2 regions of the Synechococcus sp. MVIR-18-1 genome follow, and region 2 is predicted to be linked to the other one. Evidence: predicted binding sites of a transcription regulator. Region 2 holds the regulator's gene; the other holds the start of a gene.
The links. The regulator NtcA, encoded in region 2, controls nitrogen genes in cyanobacteria. The targets are predictions, from matches to a motif close to GTANCNNNNGNTAC.

Region 1 (3,207 bases), 390 kb from region 2:
GGGGCATCCCCCGGTTTCAACACCACGGATACGCTCCGGCTCTAATGCACCAGAGCGCGTGAGGAATTGGGCATCCTCTTGCGTATAGATGTCATTGGTTACAACAGCTAACTGCAGGCGATCACGCAATCTCCTGCAGAGCGCTTCCACGAGCGCTGTTTTACCTGAGCCCACCGGACCGGCGACGCCAAGCCTGAGTTTGCTGCTCATCAGCTTCGGAACAAACGTGAATACAACTCAGCATGAGCCAACTGGGCGAGCCCTGCACCAGCACCACCCGACCAAAGGCTGCGCGGATCTTGATCCTTCAAAACACTCGCCTGATCACGAATCATCGGCAACAGTTGCTGTTGGATCCGTTGAGCCGTGGTGGGACCAAGCGGCACCAAGCGGACAGCCGCACTTAGCTGATTCGCAACCCAGCCATAGAGATAACCCTCCACCATCTCCTGTTCAGAGATCTTCAACGACAAGGCAGCCCAAGCCCAGGCCGCTGGCCAAGCCAAGACCACCGGCTGAGGCAATGCCTGAGGCAATGGATGTCCAAGATCAGCCATCAACGCCAGCAAAGAACCGCCCATCTGCACTTGCTGGGCACGCACCTCAGCCGACTCCCTCAAAGCCAGCAACCAGCCATCCAGAGAGATCAAGTCGCTGGGCATCCCTAACCCTTCGCCCTCCCAGACTTGAAACAAAGCACGCAATGGTTGTAACGCCGCAGCTTCCAACCTCAGTGCACCTCTCTGAAGTTCCGCTTCAATCCAGTTCTGAAGATCGAATGCATCGTTCAGATCGCCATTTTGGATCAAAACCTCAAGCCCCTCGGAATAACTAAACGCACCAACGGGCAAGGCAGGACTCACCAATTGCAGCAATGCAAGCGAGGTCATGCGTGCTGGTGGGCGAGGTAAGCACCGCCTTCGGGCCTGAATGGACCACAACACCGTGTCAGCTTCAATCCACGGCCATTGAGCATGGCGGCGAGGACGGAGTCGTTGAGCAACAACAGCTCATGCTCATGCAGCTCAAGAGCCACATGGCGATTGCCAAGGTGATAAGCGGCCTCAAGCAATGCCAGCGGCGTTGCTGCCTCCACTAGCAATAACTCCTCAGGAGCAGCGGTCACCAACACATGCACCTGCCGAAGGGAATTAGTGAGGCGATCACCCGGCGCCAAGGCCCGCTCGCGTGGCAGCTGCAACAACACGTCTCGGCCACAGGCTGTGCGACGACGGCCACGCAGCACCGTGCGTTGATTCGCACTCAGCGGCAACTCCATCACCGCGAGGGTGGCGTCAGGCAATGACTCCTCAGGCAAGAGACGATGGTCCAACACGATCAAACCAACATCCAAGGGTGCAGACAGCCAAAGAGATCACGCAACAAAGACTGCCCAACCAGCACGCCTTCGTTTGGTAGTGCTTGCTACAGAGCCAAGAAGAGTTGGCGTCGAGCGTGCATCCATGCATCGACTTGATCCATGGCACGGCACCTGCAACCTGCAGTTTTTTGCAGGCAGCAGCGGCAGTCAGCATCAAGGGGGCTGCACCGCCCCCCTGAAATTGATGCTCGCCGAACGAGGAGAAAACGGGCGTTGCGAGCTTCCTCTGCTTCACACCGCTGGCGGTCTTGTGGGAGGAGACCAATTGAGCGTCAACCTCGGCTTAAGACCAGGCAGTCGCTGCCTGCTCACCAGCGTGGCCGCGCAAAAGGTATATGGATCAGTGGGTCGCAGCCAGCTCCATCCCCAGGGGGCTTGGGCCCGCCAACAGGTCTTGGCAGAGCTTGATACCGAGACCGATCTGGAGTGGCTTCCCCAAGAGCTTGTGCTTTACGCCGACGCTCTGTTTGAACAAAACCTCAGCGTCACCTTGCCCATGGATGGATCGTTTCTCAGCGCAGAAATTGTGCGTCTCGGGCGCACTGCCGCAAATGAAACATTGGGCCGCGGATGCTGGAGATCTAGCCTCCAAATTCAACGCCAAACGGCTGAAGGAAGGCGCTGGGAGCTTGTTGATCGGCTCGAAATCAGCGACGCAGCGCTGAAGGGAGTGCATGGACTCAATCAACAACCGGTCTTCGGCACCTTGGTTTGGGCGGCACCCTTCCCTCTCCCAACAGACAAGCTCAACACCCTCCTCGATGACATTCGGCAGGATCGAAACGAACTCAAAGGAACCATGCAATGCGGCGTACTCCCCCAGGGACTGATCGCCCGTTACAGCGGCTTCTCGAGCCGTGATGCCCGTTTCTGGTTCAGCAGGATTTGGGCTCGCACCCGTCAGGCAAGAGCCCTGGCTGCGCCGAAGATTCCCAGGGTCTGGCCTTTACAGGAAGATCCATTGAAGGCCTAAGCGTTCAAATTGAACATTCCGCTGGCCCCGGGAGATAGAAACTAAACGGAGTGCAAGGTCACCATGCACCTCAGCCCCCAGGAAAAAGACAAGCTACTGATCGTCACGGCTGCACTCTTGGCAGAACGTCGACTCCAGCGCGGCCTCAAGCTCAACCACCCGGAAGCTGTGGCATGGCTCAGTTTCTTGGTTATTGAAGGCGCACGCGATGGGAAGAATGTGGCCGACCTCATGCAGGAAGGAAGCACATGGTTAAGCCGCGACCAGGTGATGGAGGGCATTCCGGAGTTAGTCGATGAAGTCCAAATCGAGGCTGTGTTTCCCGATGGAACCAAGCTCGTAACCCTGCATGACCCCATTCGCTAAGACTTTCTCTGATGGCACCCCTGATCCCCGGTGAATTGATCCCGGAACCCGGCGAACTTGAACTCAATGCCAATAGGGAGGTCACAACCCTCAGCGTTGCCAACAGCGGCGACCGTCCCGTACAGGTGGGATCCCACTTCCATTTCCAAGAAGCCAATGCGGCCCTGATCTTTGACCGTGACGCTGCACGCGGCCAAAGGCTCGACATTCCAGCCGGTACGGCCATTCGCTTCGAACCCGGTGACAACCGCGACGTGAATTTGATCCCGTTTTCTGGAGCACGCCGCGTGGTCGGCTTCAACGGACACATCAACGGACCCCTCGACGCCTGATTCATGCCCTACCGCATCTCCCGCCAGGCCTACGCCGAAACCTATGGGCCCACCACTGGCGACCGCATTCGTTTAGCGGACACCGAACTCATCCTTGAAGTGGAGAAGGACTTCACCACCTACGGCGATGAGGTGAAATTCGGCGGCGGAAAGGT
Region 2 (3,207 bases):
GTGGAGGCAAGGAGAAGATTTAGTCGGTTGCGAACGGCTTCAGGGTTGCGTTCATTGCTCGCCAGGGTGGTGCGGGCCAAGACCTCTCCCTCCCTTGTCACGGTGACATTGGGAAGCACTTCAGGGAAGGCGTACACAACGGTTTCTCCGAGCAGCACATTGGCGGCTGAACGGATATTCACAACCCAGGTGCCAGGTTTGCGAATCGTTTGCTCCAAGCGCTGGATGTCAGGCCGCGGAACCAGCAAAATTTGCCTTTCCGCTGGTTGGCCAGGGAGCACTTGTTGATAGGCCTGAAGATTGGCGTCACGCAATAACTGATCGATGACCGTTTTTGCTTGATCGGGACGTTCGAGCTTCAGGGTCACGGTGGCAAGTGGCTGACCGCTGCTAATGGCGACGTTTCCGCGCCGCAGCGCCAAGAGCGTGTCCTCTAGTTGATTGAGTTCTTTCTCTCCACTGCGAATTTGCGTGCGCACGGCCGAGAGTTCCTGCTCGGTGCGTTGGATCTCCACATCTTTCGCATTCACGTCTTGGCTCAATCGTTGCCGCTCGGCTTCCAAGGATCGGGTTTGTTCCTGGAGGGGCTTCAGGGTGCGACGCAGTTCTGCCGCTCGTTGTTGTGCCGTTGTGAGCTCCTTGCCGGCTTGCCTCTGAGCGCTTTTGCTTGTCTTGAGGTCGGCGCGACTGCTCCGCAATTTGGCTTCGAGAGCATTGAGTTCAAACAGGCCCACCCTGAGCTGCCGACTCACTAACAGCAAGAGTCCAAGTGAAAGCGCACTAATCAGGCTGCCCGTTAAAACCGTGATCACCACGGCCGTGCGCTTGGGACGCAGTCCAAGCAAGCTCAGCCGAGCTTTCCCCACACGAGAACCAAGGCGGTCTCCCAGGGTTGAGAGCACGCCTCCAAGGACTAGCAGAGCAAGAAGTAGGAACCAGCCGGTCACGGTGAACGAAGGATCAGAGTTCGGACGGGAGTTCCATCTTCACCTGCATGGTCAGCTGAACCGTTTAGCGAGAGCGATTGGATCGAGAACAGTGATCTTTTTGCGATCGATATCCACCAGGCTCGATGACTTGAGATCACCCAGGAGACGCGTGATGGTAACGCGCGTGGAACCGATGGCTTCGGCGATGGCTTGGTGTGAGAGGCGTAGGTCAATGGTGATGCCCCGTTGACCAGGAACTCCAAAATCTCGACAGAGCACCAACAGAAAACTCACCAGCCGAGATGACATGTCTCGATGGGTGAGGGTTTCGATCATCGTTTCGGTCTGGAGAATCCTGCTGGATAGACCCTGCAGTAACAGCAAGCCCACACTGGTGTCAGCTTCGATGGCCTGCCTCACAGATGTGGCTGGAGCCGTGACCATTTCCACTCTTGTGAAAGCGATCGAGTGATAAAAACGATCGGAGCGGTGACCTGTCAGTAACGACAGAACGCCAAACAAACTGTTTTCTCGTAAGAGGGCAACCGTGATTTCTTCGCCAGATTCATAAACCCTGGAGAGGCGGACGGCTCCGCGACGAATCAGGTACACCTTTTCTGCAGGGTCACCGGGGAAAAAGATGGTTTTCCCACGTTCCACCATTTCCGAGTTGGCACCATCGAGTCCCCGAATGACATCTTGAAGCGTGCGGCTGGAAGGAACCGCGGGACTTCCGAAGCTCGAGCCCGCCGGGCGCATTGTTGGTGGTGCGTAGCGGCTGAAGCCGCGGCTGACCTCAGCCATGGTCCCTACTCGTATGTCGGGATGCTATGGATCAGCCCCTCCTGTTCATGTAGCAAGGAACACGAAACTCGGCATTTTCACCTACTGGAGAGAGCTAAATTCTGATCGTGCATGATCTGCTTGAGGCCAGGCTCGGCGAGGTCTAGTAGGTCATTGAGCTGCTGACGGCTAAAAGGAGCTCCTTCGGCAGTGCCCTGCAGTTCCAGCAAATGCCCTGCTCCGTTCATCACAACGTTGAGATCCACATCGGCTTGGCTGTCTTCGCTGTAGTCGAGATCGAGAAGGGGGCGTTTGTGAATCACCCCAACGGAGACGGCGGCCACTTGGGATTGGACGGGGTTGGTGTTGAGAATTCCTTGTTGAACCAGTCGCTCACAGGCGCGTTGAAGCGCGACCCAAGATCCGCTGATCGCAGCGGTGCGGGTGCCTGCATCCGCCTGAATCACATCGCAATCGATTCTCAACGTGTTCTCGCCGAGAGCTTCCATGTTGATCGCTGCGCGCAGGCTGCGGCCAATCAGGCGCTGAATCTCCTGGGTGCGTCCGCTCAATTTGAGCAGTTCTCTGTTTTGTCGCTCTGGAGTGGATCCAGGCAGAAGTCGGTATTCGGCGCTGAGCCACCCCTGGCCTTGATCTTTGCGCCAGCGAGGCACACCTTCTTGATGGCAAACGCTGCAAAGAACAGCGGTGCGTCCGCTGTGGATGATCACTGAACTCAGGGCAAATCCCATGGGATCCCAGCTGATCGAAAAGGGGCGAAGCTCGCCCGGCTGACGTCCGTCATTGCGAGAGGTGTCGGTCATGAGCCCAGGGTGTGGAGGTTCTTTGAGCCTGCCAGTTGGCTCGGCACACCATGGATGGTGTCAAAGCACTTGTGTCTTGCACTTTCACCGCTAGATTCATCCACATCCGGATTTGCCGGACATCGGCGAATGTGATGACCGTCAGCCTCAGCCCTACCCATCATTCTCGTGAGTCGCGGACTGTTGACCACAGGACTCTTGAGCAAGCAGGGCTTCGAAGACTTCCCTCTGTAGAGGTTCGTCCACCCCTGCATTTGGTGGCTCCAGAAGGTCAGCTTCAGGTGCATACCGCCTCATTTCGGGGGAGTTTTTCTGGTGTGCTGAGCCAGGCGCTGCGGACGGCAGGCCTGGGTAGCAATGTTTTGATCGCTCAGTTCCTCAAGGGTGGAGTGGGCCAAGGTCCCCAGAGCAGCCTCACCCTGTGCGATCGGCTCCGATGGTTGCGGCCTTCCGTGACGGAATGCCTTTCAGATCCTGCTGCTAGCCGCGATGACGAGGTCAAAGAGGCTGTTCAGTCGGTCTGGGAGATCTGCAAAACCCATCTTCTAGAGGGCACGTTGGACCAACTCGTGCTGGATGAGATTGGCTTGGCGATCGAGCTTGGCTATTTGAGCCATGAGGATGTTTTGTCGGTGTTAGAGCAAAGGCCATCAGCCATGGATGTGATCGTG

Region 1: a site for NtcA is predicted at 1,416-1,429, ahead of SynMVIR181_RS12885 (urease accessory protein UreD). Genes of this name have one in related genera too.

Annotation. Positions count from the first base shown of each region.
Region 1 covers NZ_CP047942.1:2,394,195-2,397,401, forward strand. Annotated here, with positions in the region: gene ureG (urease accessory protein UreG) at 1-210, opposite strand, end outside; gene SynMVIR181_RS12875 (urease accessory protein UreF) at 210-890, opposite strand; gene ureE (urease accessory protein UreE) at 887-1,354, opposite strand; gene SynMVIR181_RS12885 (urease accessory protein UreD) at 1,464-2,354, shown strand; gene SynMVIR181_RS12890 (urease subunit gamma) at 2,418-2,720, shown strand; gene SynMVIR181_RS12895 (urease subunit beta) at 2,732-3,052, shown strand; gene ureC (urease subunit alpha) at 3,056-3,207, shown strand, end outside.
Region 2 covers NZ_CP047942.1:332,513-335,719, forward strand. Annotated here, with positions in the region: gene SynMVIR181_RS01690 (DUF3084 domain-containing protein) at 1-947, opposite strand, end outside; gene ntcA (global nitrogen regulator NtcA) at 999-1,733, opposite strand; gene rph (ribonuclease PH) at 1,811-2,536, opposite strand; gene SynMVIR181_RS01705 (cob(I)yrinic acid a,c-diamide adenosyltransferase) at 2,671-3,207, shown strand, end outside.